DNA from 4 places in the Plantactinospora sp. GCM10030261 genome. Region 2 is predicted to be linked to each of the others. Evidence: riboswitches for the same ligand, from Rfam matches in the RefSeq annotation. Region 2 holds a riboswitch; each other region holds the start of a gene.
The links. A riboswitch is a leader RNA that binds a small molecule or an ion and turns the genes downstream of it on or off. The one in region 2 is predicted to bind cyclic di-AMP.
Positions count from the first base shown of each region.

Region 1: it holds a riboswitch for cyclic di-AMP, as region 2 does, so the genes downstream of both, ACFQUZ_RS07070 (coiled-coil domain-containing protein) here and ACFQUZ_RS07925 (NlpC/P60 family protein) in region 2, are expected to answer to the same signal.
Region 3: it holds a riboswitch for cyclic di-AMP, as region 2 does, so the genes downstream of both, ACFQUZ_RS30115 (C39 family peptidase) here and ACFQUZ_RS07925 (NlpC/P60 family protein) in region 2, are expected to answer to the same signal.
Region 4: it holds a riboswitch for cyclic di-AMP, as region 2 does, so the genes downstream of both, ACFQUZ_RS23390 (coiled-coil domain-containing protein) here and ACFQUZ_RS07925 (NlpC/P60 family protein) in region 2, are expected to answer to the same signal.

Region 1 covers NZ_JBHTDD010000004.1:129,415-133,619, reverse strand. Annotated here, with positions in the region: gene ACFQUZ_RS07080 (HelD family protein) at 1-1,266, shown strand, start outside; gene ACFQUZ_RS07075 (cation diffusion facilitator family transporter) at 1,377-2,291, shown strand; cyclic di-AMP (ydaO/yuaA leader) riboswitch at 2,509-2,637, shown strand; gene ACFQUZ_RS07070 (coiled-coil domain-containing protein) at 2,641-3,726, shown strand; gene ACFQUZ_RS07065 (TetR/AcrR family transcriptional regulator) at 3,906-4,205, opposite strand, start outside.
Region 2 covers NZ_JBHTDD010000005.1:27,362-31,566, reverse strand. Annotated here, with positions in the region: gene ACFQUZ_RS07940 (zinc metalloprotease) at 1-175, shown strand, start outside; gene ACFQUZ_RS07935 (pyridoxamine 5'-phosphate oxidase family protein) at 204-791, opposite strand; gene dcd (dCTP deaminase) at 888-1,469, shown strand; gene ACFQUZ_RS07925 (NlpC/P60 family protein) at 1,552-2,583, opposite strand; cyclic di-AMP (ydaO/yuaA leader) riboswitch at 2,597-2,734, opposite strand; gene ACFQUZ_RS07920 (N-acetylmuramoyl-L-alanine amidase) at 2,967-4,205, shown strand, end outside.
Region 3 covers NZ_JBHTDD010000040.1:39,116-43,320, reverse strand. Annotated here, with positions in the region: gene ACFQUZ_RS30130 (hypothetical protein) at 1-351, opposite strand, end outside; gene ACFQUZ_RS30125 (MoaD/ThiS family protein) at 348-632, opposite strand; gene ACFQUZ_RS30120 (WD40/YVTN/BNR-like repeat-containing protein) at 634-1,716, opposite strand; cyclic di-AMP (ydaO/yuaA leader) riboswitch at 2,158-2,298, shown strand; gene ACFQUZ_RS30115 (C39 family peptidase) at 2,554-3,411, shown strand; gene ACFQUZ_RS30110 (hypothetical protein) at 3,640-4,205, shown strand, end outside.
Region 4 covers NZ_JBHTDD010000022.1:39,472-43,676, forward strand. Annotated here, with positions in the region: gene ACFQUZ_RS23385 (right-handed parallel beta-helix repeat-containing protein) at 1-624, opposite strand, end outside; gene ACFQUZ_RS23390 (coiled-coil domain-containing protein) at 767-1,786, opposite strand; cyclic di-AMP (ydaO/yuaA leader) riboswitch at 1,797-1,928, opposite strand; gene ACFQUZ_RS23395 (alpha/beta fold hydrolase) at 2,170-3,009, shown strand; gene ACFQUZ_RS23400 (carbohydrate ABC transporter permease) at 3,071-4,018, opposite strand; gene ACFQUZ_RS23405 (carbohydrate ABC transporter permease) at 4,015-4,205, opposite strand, start outside.

The DNA.
Region 1 (4,205 bases), on a different contig from region 2:
AAGGGATCGCTGCGGATGCGCCGGGTGCTCGAACGGGCGGTGCGGGACGCCGTTCCGGACGGGCCCGCCGAGCTGCGGCTGCTCTACCGCGGGCAGTTGCTCCGGTTGCGCCGCGACGAACTCGACGCGATCCGGGAGCGGGCGTTGCCTCGCGGAGCCCGCCGCAACGAGGTGCGCCGGGCCGGCATCGACGGCCTTTTCGACGCGCTCTGGGCCCAGGCCCGCGCGCTGCGGATCGGTGGGCTGCCCGGACAGGCCGAGTTCGAGGACGAACTCGCCGAGCGCGCCGAGTTCCGTGACTTCCTGCGGGCGTGGTGGCCCCGATTGCACCCGCGACACGTGTTGGCCTGGTTGGCCCGGCCGGTGCGGCTACGGTCGTACGCCGGGGGGATCCTGTCCCGGGCGGAGATCGACATGGTGGCCGGGTCCTACCGGTCACTTGCCGACGAGGGTCCGACGATCGCCGACGTCGCGCTGCTGGACGAGTTGGACGAGTTGCTGGGACGGCCGCCACAGCCGGCTCGCCGACGGCGGGACGCGTTCCGGGTGGCCGGCGGGGTACGCGAGGTCAGCACGTACGCGGATCGGCAGCGGGCGGCCCGCGCCGAGGCGGTCCGACGCCCGGAGGACTACCGCGAATACGCCCATGTGGTGGTCGACGAGTCGCAGGACGTGTCGCCGATGCAGTGGCGGATGTTGGGCCGGCGGGGTCGGCTCGCGTCGTGGACCGTGGTCGGTGATCCGGCGCAGACGGCCTGGACCGGCGACCCGGAGGAGCTTGCCCGGGCCCGGGACAAGGCGTTGGGTCGCCGACGCCGGCACGAGTACGTGCTGTCCACCAACTACCGCAACTCGGCGGAGATCTTCGCCGTGGCGGCCCGGGTGATCCGGGAGCTGGACCCGACGCTGGTCCTGCCGACGGCGGTCCGGTCCACCGGCGTCGAGCCGGTGGCGCTCTCCGTGCCGGCCGCCGACCTGCCGGCGACGACCGTCGCGGCGGTCCGTGCGCTGCTCGACGAGGTGGCCGGCACGGTGGGTGTGATCACCCCCGGTCCGCGGCGGGCCGAGGTCACCGAATGGCTGCGTGAGCTCTCCGGTCCGCGCCTGCAGGTGGTCGACGCGTTGCAGGCAAAGGGCATGGAGTACGACGGGGTGGTGTTAATCGCGCCGGGGGAGATCCGGGCCGACTCGTCCGCCGGGGTACGCACGCTGTACGTGGCCCTGTCCCGGGCCACCCAGCGGCTGACCACGATCGACTACGCGTAGGGCGGGTCTCCGACCGGGGAGGTCCGTCCTTCCGTCGACCAAAATATTGCATGTATTGCAATGTGAGCATACATTGGTCCGGGAGGGACCGTCGGACGGAGGGTAGGGGCGTGGGAGCGGGTCATGACCACGGCGGGCAGGTGCTGCGCGTCGCGGAGCGGCACCGGGGCCGGCTGTGGATGGCCCTGATCCTGCTCACCACCCTCATGATCGTGGAGGCGGTGGCGGCGTTCGCCACCGGCTCACTCGCCCTGCTCTCCGACGCCGGTCACATGTTCACCGACGTGCTGGGCATCGGCATGGCCCTCGCCGCGATCACCGCCACCCGCCGGGCCAGCGCCGATCCGCAGCGCACCTTCGGTCTCTACCGACTGGAGGTGCTGGCCGCCCTGGCCAACGCCGTCCTGCTCTCCGGTGTCGCGATCTACGTGCTCGTGGAGGCGGTCCGCCGGTTCGGGGATCCACCCGAGGTCGTGGTCGGACCGATGCTCGTGGTGGCGGTGCTCGGCCTGGGCGCCAACCTCGTCGCGTTCGGGCTGCTGCGCGCCGGCGCACGGGAAAGCATAAACATGCGGGGCGCGTACCTGGAGGTGGTCGGCGACCTGCTGGGCTCGGTGGGCGTCATCGTCGCCGCCGGCGTGATCGCCTTGACCGACTGGTGGTGGGCCGACCCCCTGGTGGCCGTCGGGATCGGCCTGTTCATCCTGCCGCGCACCTGGCGGCTGGGGCGGGCGGCGATCCGGATCCTGGTCCAGGCGGCGCCGGAGCACCTCGACGTTCCCGCCGTTCAGGCGCGACTGTGCGCCCTCCCCGACGTGACCGACGTCCACGACCTGCACGTGTGGACGCTCACCTCGGGCATGGAGGTCGCCTCCGCGCACCTGACCGTGCGCGCCGGGGCCGAGGTCGGCGCGGTGCTCTCCGCCGCGCGCCGGGCGCTGCATGACGAGTTCGACATCGACCACGCCACTTTGCAGGTGGAGCCGGACTCCCGACCCGGGGCCTGTGGACCCACCGGCTGGTAGGTCGTAGGGCCCACGTCCGCACCGCACCCCGCCACGGAGATGAGATCGATTCATTACTCTCCGTTCACGTATCGCTTTAATGGGGCCTTAAATTTCGCCGGATCAGCCGGACTAATTGGACATTTAGCCAGACCCGCCGCACCTCCCCGCCACCATTCCCCGTCACCGCCCGTAAACTCGGCGGCGGTCTCCACCCGGAGGTGCCTTCCGGCGCCGGTGGTGGCCGCCGCTTAATCGCCTCGCGCGAGCCGGGGAACCACGTTCCTGGGGTGCATCCGCGTCAGCGGTAGGGATCTTCCGTCCCGAACCCGTCAGCTAACCCGGTCGGCGGCTGACGGAAGGATGGTTCATGGCACCTGCTCGACATTTCGTCGCGCGACTGACGCCCCCCGAGCGCGGCTCCCGAGTACGCGCCGTGCTGGCACTGATCGCCGCGGGACTCGCACTCGCCGTCGCCACGCCGGTAGCAGCGGCCGCGGCACCACCCCCGGTCGCCGGACTGCAGGCCGCGCCCGGCACCGATGACGAGGGCGGCACCGACGCTCTCCGCAAACAACTCGACGAGGCGTCCCGGGGGTTCCTCGACGCGAAAGCCAAGCTCGACGCCTCGACCAAACGCCAGCAGGAGCTGGCCAGCCGGTTGGGCACCATCGAAACCGAGTTGACCACCCGGAGCCAGACGGTCGGTGAGTTGGCCGACACCGCGTACCGCACCGGTCGGCTCGGCCCGGTGACCGCCCTGTTGAACTCCGACGGTCCGGACGGACTGATGGACCGGGCCGCCCGGCTCGAAGCGGTGGCGGCCAACGAGGACCGGCAGCTGCGCGCGTTGGTCGAGTCCCGCAACGCCGAGACCGAGGCGAAGGCCGCGGTCGACCGGGAGATCGCCGAGCAACGCGCCCAGCTCACCGTGATGACCAAGCGCAAACAGCAGGCCGAACGAGCCCTGGCCGTCGCCGGCAGCTCAGCCCGGTCCACCGGCGGCAGCGGCGGTACGTCGTCCGCCTCGGCGAAGCCGGCGCCGCGCAACTCCGACGGTTCGTGGCCGAGCGAGTCGTGCAGCGTCAACGACCCGACGACCTCGGGCTGCATCACCCCACGCACGTTGCACGCCATGAACCAGGCCAAGGCCGCCGGGTTCACCCGGTTCGTCTCCTGCTTCCGCAGCGGCGGATCGGGCGAGCACCCGAAGGGTCGGGCGTGCGACTTCGCCGCCCAGAAGGGCGGTTTCGGCGGCGTGGCCACTGGCGGCGACCGCACCTACGGCAACAACCTGGCGGCGTACTTCGTGAAGAACGCCAACCGGCTCGGCGTGCTGTACGTCATCTGGTTCAAGGAGATCTGGTTGCCGAGCAGCGGCTGGAAGTCCTACAGCGGCGCGGGCGGCGACCCGTCCAGCGACCACACCAACCACGTCCACCTGTCGATGAACTGACCCGCGACGGACCACCTCGGCCGGTCGGCGCACCGCGCCGGCCGCCCCGTCGCACGCCCTCCCCACGCGTATGCCCCTGACGCGTATGCCCCTGTCGATCTAGGGCAGATGGTCGCGTTTTGATCTCCAATCACAACCATCTGCCCTAGATCGACGGGGCCACCGGCGGGGGGCGAGGGCTACTGGGTGCGGGACAGGGCGGTGAGGAGCGTCCGGACACCGGGTCCGGGGTCGAAATCGGGTTCCGGGAACGAGAGTTGGTGCATGATCACCCCGTCCAGGTAGTCGAGCAGTAACCGGGCGTGGGTCTCCGGCTGCGCCGAACCGGCCCGGCGCAGCCACGGCACGGCCCACCGGAGGACGTCCGCCCTGCCGCGCAGCATGTGCGACTGCAACTCCGGGCGGACCGCCGCCTCCAGCGCGAGCGCGTACCGGGCGAGCGTGCGGTCTCGCGCCGGCCCGACCGCACCCCGCACCAC
Region 2 (4,205 bases):
CGCCGAGGCGTCGCCGGCCTACCAGTGCCCGACCGGCCGGGACACCTGCTCCGCCCCGGGCCTCGACCCGATCCGCAACTTCATGGACTACACCTACGACTCGTGCATGTACCAGTTCACGTCGGGCCAGGCCAGCCGGATGCTTACCGCGTGGAACGCGTACCGCGCGTCCTGACCGAACCCTCGACGGTGCCGGCTCCGACTCACGGGGCCGGCACCGCCGTTTCCAGCGGAACCTGCTTTCCCACCGGCACCTGGTTGACGCGGCGCGGGCGGGCCCGCCGTGAACCGCCGGACCCCCGAGCCGGGGAAGGCGCCGCCGACGGGTCGAGCCAGACCTGCACCGCGGGACGCTCGGCGGGCCGGCCGGTCAGCGGACCAGGGCCGTCACCACGGCGGGCCAGCATCGCCACGTCCACCGTGAACTCGAAGAGCCGCCAGTCCACCTGCGGTGCCGCCCGCAGCGTGTCGGCCAGCTCGGCCACCCGCGCCTCGTCGGTCACCGGACGGGCCCGACCGGCGACGTACGCCTCGTCGTCGCTGTCCTCGGGAGGAAACGAGTGCAGAGCGTAGCGGCCGTCGCGTTCGAGATCCCGCCGTTTGGGCGAGTCGACCACGAAACAGTAGAGCCCGTCGGGGGTGATCACGGGGGAGACGGGATGCACCCGCGGCCCACCATCCGCGCGCACCGTCGCGAGGTAGCCGAGGCCCGGTCCGTACTGCTGGAGAAGGCCGCGGATGCTCTCGGCGAGGCGGGGCTCGTCGGAGGCGAATTCGGTCCAGGAAGCCATGTGATCAGTCTATCGAACACCTGTACGAGGAGCCACCGCGACACGGCGGGTCCCCCGGTCGGATGACCGAGCCGGCCCGGCCGATATGGTGGCGCAATGCTGCTCTCGGACCGGGACCTGGTGCTCGAGATCAAGGCGGGCAACCTGGGCCTCGACCCGTTCGAGCCCGCCCTGGTGCAGCCGTCGAGCATCGACGTCCGACTGGACCGGCTGTTCCGGGTCTTCAACAACCACCTCTACACCCACATCGACCCGGCGGAGCGGCAGGACGACCTCACCTCGGAGGTGGAGGTCCCCGGCGGCGACCCGTTCGTGCTACACCCGGGCGAGTTCGTGCTCGCGTCCACGCTTGAGGTCATCTCGCTGGGCGACCAGCTCGCCGGCCGACTGGAGGGGAAGAGTTCACTCGGCAGGCTCGGCCTGCTCACGCACTCGACCGCCGGATTCATCGACCCCGGCTTCTCGGGGCACGTCACGCTGGAGCTGTCGAACGTCGCCAACCTGCCGATCACCCTGTGGCCGGGGATGAAGATCGGCCAGTTGTGCATCTTCCGGCTGTCGTCACCGGCCGAGCACCCGTACGGCTCCGAGGTCTACGGCTCGCGGTACCAGCACCAGCGCGGGCCGACGCCGAGCCGGTCCTGGCGGAACTGGCGGACCTGGCCACCCAACCACTGAGCCACGCGGCCCGCTGCACACCTGAGCGTCGAACGGCCCCTTCCCAGGCGCGAAACGCGATAGGAAGGGGCCGTTCGATAACCTATGGGCGGCCGTAACCCACGATGCTGCCGTCGTCGACCCGCTTCATCCGGACGTGGTCACCGCTCTGCGGTGCGTGGACAATCCACCCGCCACCCACGTACATCCCGACGTGCGAGAGGCCGCTGTAGAACACCATGTCACCGGGCTGAAGTTGGCTCCGGCTGACCCGTTTGGTGCGGTTGTACTGCTGGGCCGCGTTGTGCGGCAGGCTGACACCGACCTGGGCCCAGGCCCGCAGCATCAGGCCGGAGCAGTCGTACGAACTGGGTCCGTCCGAGCCCCAGTAGTACGGCTTACCGATCTGGGCACAGGCGAACTTCACCACCTTGCCGGAGTCGCCACCGGGATAGACCGCGGGACACGGTGCCGGCCGGAACACCCCACCGCCACCATTGCCGTACGCCTGGATGCGCAGCTTCTGCAACCGGTCGACCTCGGCGTTGATCTCCTTGGCCTTGGCCCCCAACTCGGCCTCGGACTTGGCGAGCTGGGCGATGAGCAGGTCCAGCGGCGCCTTCTGCTCCTCGTACTTGTGCTTGAGTTCGACCGCGGCCCGCACCTCGCGCTGCCGGTTGCGGCTGTACTGGTCGAGGATCTCCAGCCCGTCCATCAGGCCGGTCGGGCTGCCTGTGGTGAGCAGCGCGTTCACCACCGATGCCTGGTCACCCTTGTAGGCGTTGGCGGCCAGTCCACCGATCTTTCCGGTGACCCGGTCGACCTCGGCCTGCAGCGGCGCGATCTTCTTGGCCAGCGCGTCGGCCTGCTTGCGCTTCGCGCCCAGCTCCTGGCGGGCTGCGTTGTGCTGCTCGATGACCGGTTCGAGCTTGTTCCAGGCGACGTCGATCTGCTTCTCGATCTCTGTCACCGACGGTTCGGCCTGGGCCGGCGCGGCGCCGACAAGCGTGATCGCGAGTCCGGCGATCGCACTGAGGGCGGTGGACAGGACGGACCAACGCGGACGCGACCGGGCGGCGCGTCGACCGGCAATCGCCGGACGAGCGGGCCGCGGTCGCCAGGCATGGCTAGCCACCGAGGCTGATACTCCTTCTCCCCTGCTCCGCCTACCGGGTTAGCTGACGGGTTCGGACGGAAGAGAAACGCCCTACCGCAGGTTCTGCGGATTCACCCCGGTGGTGCGTGGGTCCCCGGTTCGCACGTCGACGATTCGGCGTATCGAGTTGTCGTCGTCCCGGTTGGACTGACCGTCACCGCTCGACGGTGACCAAGAGTAGGCAGGGCGCCTGATGGACGCAAGCCCGGAGACCCGGTGCGTCGTTTAACACTCCGGGCTGTGACACAACGTCACGTCATGAAGGTTTCTTGCATTCGCCTACTTCGAATCGACATCTGTTGACGTGAACCACGATCGCGGGCCAGGGTGACCAGGAAGCATCCCCGGAACCAGGAGGTCCGATGCACCGTCCCGAACCCCCACCGGGCGGCCGTGTCCTGATCGCCACGGCACTGGTCGCGGTGGCGACACTCGTCCCGGCCGGCGGACCGGCCACCGCCGACCCCGGTACCGACGGCCGGCAGCGGGCGTACGCCCGGGCCGCGACCGAGTACGGCGTACCGGAAAGCGTGCTCCTCGGCGTCTCCTACCTGGAGTCCCGGTGGAACACAAACGCGGGCACCCCCAGCACGGCGGCCGGCTACGGACCCATGCACCTCACCGACGCGCGACACGTGCGCAACCAGCCCCGGTCCGGCCACTACGGCCCGGCGGAGGATCCGCGCGGCGACTCGGCCCGGCCCGCGCTCGACGCTCACCGGCCAGTCGCCGACCCCGCACCGGACGCCCCCGCCCTGCAGACCATGGACGCCGCGGCGCGCCTCACCGGAGCCGACCCGGCGGCCCTGCGTACCGACCCGACCAGCAACATCCGCGGCGGCGCCGCACTGCTCACCGCGTACCAGAAGGCGCTGGGCGGGCCGGTCGGTGCCGGCAGCGACCCGGCAGCCTGGTTCGGCGCGGTCGCCCGGTACTCCGGCGCGGAGACCACGGACGCGGCGGCGGCGTTCGCCAACGAGGTGTACGCGACAATCAAGGCCGGCGCGGAACGGACCACCGACGACGGGCATCGGCTGCGGCTGCCCGCCCGGGCGGTCGAACCGGCGCGGTCGTGGCTCGGCCGGGTCGGACTACGCGCACCGAAACCGCGCCCGGACGGGCTGGAATGCCCGACCACCATCTCCTGCGAGTGGATCCCCGCGCCGTACGAGCAGTACGGCCCGACGGTCGGCGACTACGGCAACCACGACCTGTCCGACCGGCCGGGCCGGCAGAAGATCGAGTACATCGTCATCCACGACACCGAGGGCAGCTACGCCACCACGCTCGACCTGGTGCAGGACCCGACCTACGTGAGCTGGCACTACACGCTGCGCTCGGTGGACGGCCACATCGCCCAGCACGTGAAGACGAAGGACGTGGCCTGGCACGCCGGCAACTGGTACGTCAACGCCAAGTCGATCGGCCTGGAGCACGAGGGATTCGCCGCCCAGGGCACCTGGTACACCGAGGCGATGTACCGCAACTCGGCCAAGCTGGTCCGCTACCTCGCCACCAGCCTCGGCATCCCGCTGGACCGGCAGCACATCATCGGCCACGACAACGTGCCCGGCATCACGCCCGCCGCGGTCGCCGGCATG
Region 3 (4,205 bases), on a different contig from region 2:
GTCGACCTCGATCACCACCGGCGCGCCGTCCGCCCGGGCGCACGCCGCGTCCACCCACGAGTGCTGGTGCTGGTACGGCGGGGGCAGCGGGAACACGCTTGCCGCGCGCCGGTACACCCGCCAGCCCTGGTCCCTGCCCCACCGCACCACCGCGTCCACCAGCAGCGCGCTCACCTGGTCGGCCGTCCGGTCCAGGAAGGTGACCCCGGCCAGCCAGGCGGCCAGCGAGTCGCGGATCCGGCCCGCGTCGTCGCCGGCCGGTGGTGGAGGGGAGGCTCCGGGTGACGCCGGGCGACGCTGGGTCGGGGCGGGATGGTCCCGAGCCGACGCCGGACGACCGTCTCCGGTCATCCGGAACCCCCGGCCACCGACGGGAGGATCTGCACCTCCGCGTCGGCCGGCACCGGCGTGGCCAGCCCGCCGACCCGCCGGCAGTCCTCACCGTCGACGTAGATGTTGACGTACCGGCGGAGTTGGCCCTGCTCGTCCCGGAGCCGGCGGTGCAGGCGTGGCCACCCGGCGGCGAGCTGGTCGAGCACCGCGGCCAGGGTGCCGGCGCCGACCGGCAGGTCCAACCGGCGCTCGCCACCGGAGTCCGGCCGGAGGGCGGCGGGAATCAGGACGGTGACCACCTCAGACCGCCACGGCGCGGACGCAGAGCACGTCCGGCAGGTGGGTCGCCACTGGCGACCACGAGTCACCCTCGTCGCGGCTGGCGTAGACCTCCCCGGAGCGGGTGCCGAAGTAGACACCGGTGGAACTGGCGTCGTCGACGCACATGGCGTCCCGCAGCACCGCCGGATAGAACGGGTCGCTCGGCAGGCCGCGGCTCAACGGCTCCCACGTGTCGCCGGCATCGACGGACCGGAACACCCGGCACCGCCTGTCGACTGGGAACCGCTCGCTGTCGGCGACCAGCGGGAACGTGTAGATCACGCCAGGCCGGCGGGGGTGCGCCACCATCGGGAAGCCGAAATCGCTGGGCAGCCCCGCGGCGATCGACGACCAGGTGCCGCCGTCGTCGTCGGAGCGGTAGACGCCGTGATGGTTCTGCGCGTACAGCCGCTCCGGATCGGAACCGTCGCGAGCCACCTTGTGTACGCACTGGCCGAACTCGGGCCACTCGTCCGGTAGGAAGTAGGCCCGGATTCCGGTGTTGCCGGCGGTCCACGAGGCGCCGCCGTCCGTCGTCCGGTAGACCCCGCCGGTCGACATGGCCACCAGCACCCGAGCCGCATCGGTGGGGTGCGGCAGCACGGTGTGGATGGCCTGGCCGCCGAACCCGGCTCCCCACTGTTTCCGGTGCGGGTGGTCCCACAGCGACCGGACCAGGTCGAAGGTCCCGCCGCCGTCGGTGGAGCGGAACAGTGCTGAGGGTTCGGTGCCGGCGTAGACCAGTCCGGGTTGGTCGGCGGCGCCGGGAGCGAGCTGCCACACCCGTCCCAGGCTGGCGCCGGTCTCCTCCGGGAAGGCGACCGGGGCGTGGTCCGGCTCGTGCCACGACGCGCCGAGATCGTCGCTGGTGGCCACGCTGGGGCCGTAGTGGGAACTCGTCATCCCGGCGAGCAACCGGGGGCGGGCCGACCGCTTGTCGATGGCCACGGCGTACACGCCGGTCATCGCGAAGTGTGGCCCCGACAGCTCCCAGCGTCCGTCGTCCGCGCCGGTGGCCAGGAACAGGCCCTTGGCCGTCCCGATGGCCAGCAGGATCGTCATGGCGTCCTCCAAGCTCCTCCGCGCCCCGTCCGGCAGTATGCCCACCGGCACCGACATCGAGCCATCACCCGACCGGGCGTGCCGTGCCGGGCACACGCGTGGCCGGTCGACCGCCGACATCGGGTTGGCGGCGACGAACTGATCGACGACAACCGTCTGATCCCCTGGGAGATAGCGTTCCGCCCTTGATCGGCTGAATGGTCATCACCAATCGTCGCGCGAACGTGGAAACCGTCGTGGTCGCCCGTCAGTTGCCGTTATCCGACGTCGGTCCGGGGCGTCCGAAATCGTTTCGGTCAGCGTGGACGAATCCGGACCGTAGGCGTTTTGTGAGGCGAGCCGCATCGCTGTTTCTCCAGGTGAACAGGGGTTGGCGAACGGGTGGTAGCGCCAGTAGTGTCGTCCCGTCCCGCCGGCTGTTGTCACCAAATGGGTGGCGTCGGCGTGGACCCGCTGAATCGTTGATAGCGAGCCGGGGACCCATCGTTCCAGGGGTGAATCCGCGGATGTCAGGTCCGTGGTAGGGCGACCTTTCCCGTCCGAATCCGTCAGCTAACCCGGCAAGCGGTTGTGGAAGGAGATCCCCTCGTGCGCCGTTTCTCCCCGCGGATCCTCCCGCGTCCCGTCAACCCGTCCGCCCCCGCGCCCACCCCGGTGGCGCCCTGACCGTCGTCAGCCAGCCGTAGGTTCGCCACGCGCGACCGTCCCGCCGGTGCCGTCCGGCCCCGGGGCGCGTCGCTCTGCCCTGCCCGGCGAGGAGCCGGGCCGGTCACCCGTACCGAACCGCTGGCGGACCCGCCGGCTCCGGGACCCTTCGCGGCCGGAGCCGGAATCCCCCTGGAGGATCCCGTGCAGCATGTCGTTGAACAGATACGCCGATTGATCAACCATCCGGCCCAGCACATCCGCCGGCTGTCCACCCGGCCCCCGTACCGCCTCGGTGTCGCCGGCGTCGCGACGGTGGCCGCGGCCGGGATGGTCACCATGGTGGTCAACCAGCCACCGGAACCGGCCGACCGCACCGCGCCGGCCGGCGTCGCCGCGGCCGCACTCGCCCCCGATGCCAGCAGCCCGGCCGCGCCGACCAGCGCCCCGGCGCCGGGCGACGCTTCGCCGAGTGACCCGGCGTCGTCGGCGGCGTCCCGGTCCGCCGCCGCGCCGACCACCCAGGCGCCGCCGAAGCCGCCCGCGACGAAGTCGCTGGCCTACGACTACCAGGCGCAGACCACGTTCTACTACTGTGGCCCGGCGGCCACCCGTATCGCGCTGTCGGCGATGGGTCGTACGCCAAGCCAGGATGACCTCGCCCGCCGGCTGAACACGTCGGAACTTGGCACCGACTCGGCGGCCGACACCACCCGGGTGCTGAACGGCCTGGGCAAGGGCGCCGACTACGTCACCCGGGAACTGCCGGGCGCACCCAGCCCCGCCCAGATGGACCGGTTGCAGGCCGACGCGGTACGTGCCATCGGCGGCGGGCGCCCGATCGTGGCGAACATCGTCGGCAGCCAGGTGGACACCGAGGGCGGCTGGCACGACTACCCGGGCGGGCACTATGTCACTGTCGTCGGCTACCGGGACCAGGGCCGACTACTCAAGATCGCAGACCCGGCCTTCGTGAACGGGCAGAGTTCGTACTGGATTACCACGATCGACCTGGCGAAGTGGATGGCCACCCGCGGTTACTCCACCTGACGCCGACCGGCTCGGCCCGCCTCGGGAGTTCGGTTCCGGGGCGGGCGACGCCAGCGACCCGGGGCCGGACCGAGCTGGGCCGGTCAGTGGCCGGCGAGCAGGGCGGTCAGCCGTAGGGCGATCTTCCCGTGGCCTCCGGCGATAACGACACGCATGCGACCCAACCTACGCGACGGCGGTCTCACCCCTGGCCAGGACCGGCGCGGCGGATCATGCTTGGATACTGGTATGCCTGTTCAGCGTGGTTCCGACCAGCCGGGACGCCGGCGCCGGTCCGAGTCGGCGGCGGGCGGTCCCGAGCCACGGTGGGTGCCGGTCGCGTCGCTGGCGCCGCTCGCCCGTGCGTTGCTCAGTGACGATCTCGGAGGGCGTGCGGAGGTCCCCAGGCACGTGGCGCAGCGGGTGACCGACGAGGCGGACCGCTGGTCGGCGTACGGCTTCAGCACGGCCGATGCGGTGCGGGCGTGGTCGGATGTGCCGCCGGCCGCGGCCGCCTACCTCGCGGAGCGGCGGGTGCCGCCGGAGGTACTGGACCTGCCGACGACCGTCGGTCGGGCTTCCGTCCCGCTGAAGCTGGCCATCGCGACCGGGGTGCTGCCGGTTGAGCGGGCGTACGAACTGCTGGTCGCCACCGGCGAACATCGGCCGGAGGCATCGAACGGCTCGGCTGTCCCGACAATCCCGAGCGTCCCGCCCGATCCGATTCCCGTGGACGCCTCGCTGGCGGCAAGCACCCCGAACTGGTCAGGTCCGGTGGACGACCAACCGGCGCGGCGGGCGGCGAGCAGCCGGCC
Region 4 (4,205 bases), on a different contig from region 2:
CACCGCGCAGAAATCGGCGTCCGCGACGAAGACCGTACAGTTGAACGGGCTGGCCACGGCCGAGCCGTGCCCGCACCGACGCATTACTGAGCCCACGACTCGGGTGTGGTGCGCACCGGGCTGAATACTCACCGCACAGCCGGCGATGTCGGTGAACGAGCACCGGTCGACCGTACTGCCGGCCGCGCTGCCCTCGACGATCACGGCCAGGCCGCTCGCCTGACCGTTACCGTCGAAGACCAGGCCGCGTACGGTGTGGCCCGCACCCCGCAACCGCATGAGGTTGACGGCGGCGCCGGCCTTGACGGTGGCGCCGCTCGCACTGATCACCTGAGGTGCCGCCTGGGCGACGAGCAGCGTGCCGGTGACCAGGTAGGTGCTTTCTGGGCCGCCGAAGTCGACGCCTCGGTTGGCCGCCAGGCAGGCGTTTACCGCAGCGGTGTCGTCCGCGACGCCGTCGCCGACGGCGCCGTAGTCTCGCGGCGAGGCGGCCGGCGTCGCGGCGAGGGCTGACGTCGTCGTGGGGGCCGCGGCGGCCGGGGCACCCGACCCGGCGATGACGCTGCCGAACGCCACCGGTGTGCCGTACAGCAATGTCCGCCTGGTTACCTGCTGACTTTCCATGACCCCTCCCCCGAATGTCGGAATCGGGGCGGATCATAACCGATCAATGGCTTGGGTTCGGGGCGGCCCGCCAGGCCCCGGCGCGCGAAACGGCCCTCGGCGGGATTCGCCGAGGGCCGTTCGGTCGTGCGGATCGGTGCCGCTAGAGCATCGACATGTGTACGTGATCGGTATGGTCCGACGGGCCGCTGTAGGAACTCCAACCGGTGGTCGGGAACCAGATCTGCTTGTACCAGATGATGTAGTAGATGCCGAGCCGGTCGGCGTTGCGGACCAGGAACGCGGCCAGGTTGTTCCCGTACCGCCGCTGGTCGGTGTTCTGTGCCGAGACGAACCCGGACTTGACGAGCGACCAGTCGCAGGCGCGGCCCTTCGGGTGTTCGAACGGGCCGCCGGAGCGGTGACAGCCGACAAAGCGGGTGAAGCCGGCCTTGCGCGTCTCGTGGTACGCGTTCAGGGTGCGGCCGGTGACGCAGCCGGAGGTGGTCGGGTCGTTCTTGTTGCAGGACTCGCTGGGCCAGCCGCCGTCGGAGTCCCGGGGCGCGGCCTTGGCCACCGGCGAGGTGGAGGCGACGCCGACATCGCGGATCGACCGGTTGCCGCCGAGCAGCTTGAACGCCTTGTCGGCCTCCTGCTTCTGCTTGGCCATCACGTTGGTCTGTCGCTGCTGCTCCGCGATCTGGACATCGATCAAAATCTTGGCCTGGGTGGCGCGGTTACGGGCGTCGTTCAGCGCGCCGATCTTGCTGTCGTTGACCAGGTTGACCTCGTGTAGCCGGGCGGCGCGGTCGACGAAGGTGTCCGACGACGCGCTGTTGAGCAGCATCGCCGCACCGCCCAGTCGACCGGTCCGGTAGGACGAGGCGGCGATCGTTCCCACCTCGGGCATCAGCCGGTCGATCTCACCCTGGGCCCGGGTCATCTCGGTGGTCAGCTGCTGCTGACGCTGCTTCGACTTGTCCAGCTTCCCCTTCGCCTGGACGAACGCTCGGTTCGTGGACTCCAGCCAGTCGCTGAGCAGGGGTGGTGGCTTCTGCGTCTCTCCGTGACCATCCGGTGCCGGAGCGTCCGGGTCTGCTGCGGCTGGGGCGGGGGTGGCCAGGACGGCGATCGCCGCCACTGCTCCGACGATCGGGGCCAACCAGCGGTGTCGGCGCGGCATCGTTGCTGTCTGTTCCTTCCGTCAACCGCCGACCGGGTTAGCTGACGGGCGCGGGGCGGAAGTGGCCCCTACCGCTGTCGCGGATTAGCCCCAGGTGCTCGGGTCCCCGGCTCGCCTCGCGGCGATTGGGCGGCGGCACCGCAGGCGCCAGGCGCGCCAGAGGCGGTGACCGATTCGCGAATTTACCTCATCGGAGCAGCCGCGATCCAGCGCATGTGCCCAGTTCGATCGTCCTTTCCGGAGGGTTTCACGGTATGCGGTCGTCACCTGTCGCTGGGTGGCCGGACCGGCTCCGGAAGGCCGGCGGAAGTATCCCGACGTAACCGTCCGAATACCGAACAGCTGACCGGTCGTTGGTCAGCTGGACCGGCTAACCTCGGACAGTGATCGAGACCGACATCACGGTGGAGGACGGGCACCGGCTCCACGTCTACGACACAGGCGCCGGACCGGACCGCCGGCTGGCCGTCTTCTGGCACCATGGCACCCCGAACATCGGGGCACCCCCGGAGCCGCTCTTCGCCACCGCCGCGGACCTGGGCATCCGTTGGGTGTCCTACGACCGGCCCGGCTACGGTGGATCGACCCGCCGGCCCGGCCGCGACGTGGCGTCCGCCGCCGGTCACGTCCGGGCCGTCGCCGACGCGCTGGGCATCGACCGGTTCGCGGTGATGGGCCACTCAGGGGGTGGCCCACACGCGTTGGCCTGCGCCGCGTTGCTTCCCGATCGTGTGCTCGGCGCGGTCAGCATGGCGGGGCTGGCCCCGTACGACGCCGAAGGGCTGGACTGGTTCGCGGGCATGGTGCCCTCCGGGGTGGCATCCCTGCGGGCCGCCGCCGAAGGTCGGGCGGCCAAGGAGGCCTACGAACTCTCGGGCGTCGAGTACGACCCGGAGTTCACCGCCGCGGATCACGCTGCCCTCGCCGACGAGTGGTCCTGGCTGATCAGCGTCGTGAACCCGGCGCTGGCGAACGGTCCTGGCGGACTGGTCGACGACGACATCGCCTACGTAACCTCGTGGGGCTTCGACCCGGCCCGGACGACCGGCCCGCTCCTGCTCCTGTACGGCGACCGGGACCGGGTGGTGCCGCGGGCGCACGGCGACTGGTTGGCGCGCCGGTGTGCCGCCGCCGAGTTTCGGACGACGCCAGACGACGGACACGTCTCGATCCTGGCCTCCGACGCGGCGAGGGCGCTGCACTGGCTCCGGGAACGCGCTTGAGCGCGAGGCAGGCCCTCAGCCAGGCGCTAACTGCTCTGCCTGAGGGGCCCAACCTTCGCACTCAGCCCTTGCGGCCCTGGGTGGCCACTCCCTCGATGAAGTAGCGCTGGCCGAAGCTGAACAGCAGGAGCATTGGCAGCGTCACGAGCAACGAGGCGACCATGACGTACTGGTAGTCGCCCTGGCCGCCGGCCGTCGGGCTGTACTTCGTCATGGCGTACGCGATGCCCAGCGGCGCGGTGAAGTCCTCGACCGATCCGGCGTTGAGGTAGATCAGCGCGCCCTGGAAGTTGTTCCACGCCGCCTGGAACTCGAACAGGAACACGATGATGAACGACGGGATGGACAGCGGCATGGCGATCCGCCAGAACAACTGCCAGTAGCTAGACCCGTCCATCCGGGCCGCCTCGAACAACTCCCGGGGCAGGCCGAGGTAGAACTGGCGTTGCAGGAAGATGTAGAAGGCGGAGCCGAACAGGTTGGCCCCGAACAGCGGCACCCAGGTGCCGAGGAAGCCGGTCTCCTTCCAGATCAGGTACATCGGGATCATCGTCACCGAGGCCGGCAGCATCATGGTGCCGAGGACCAGCCCGAACAGGATGTTGCGGCCGGGGAACCGGAAGTACGCGAACCCGAAGGCCACCACCGAGCTGGAGATCGAGACCGCCGCGGCGGCGAGTAGCGCGATCGCGACGCTGTTGAACATCCAGTTCAGCAGCGGCAGTTGATTCCAGATCTCGACGTAGTTGTCGAAGCGCCACGTTCGCGGAATGAGGGAGTTGTCGAACACCTGGCTCGCCGGCTTGAGGCTCGCCGCGATCAACCAGACCAGCGGATACAGGAACAACGCCGCGAAGCCGACGAGCAGCGCCGTCAGCAGGATTCGGCCGACGGTCCACTTCGTCGGCGGCGGCTGTGGCTCGACCGCCTTCTCGGTGGGTGCGGCGTCGACCGCCTCGGCCAGCGCGGGAGCCGGTGGGGGTGCGGTGCTGGGGCCGATTGTCGTCATGACCGGTCTCCCTCGTAGTACACGAAGCGGTTGCCGACCTTGACCTGGATGAAGGTCAGGATCATCAGGATGACGAAGAGCAGCCACGCCATCGCCGCCGCGAAGCCGAAGTTGAACTGCCGGAACGCCTCCTGGAACAGGTAGACCGCGTAGAACAGCGACGCCTCCGGCGCCGCGTTGTTCTGGT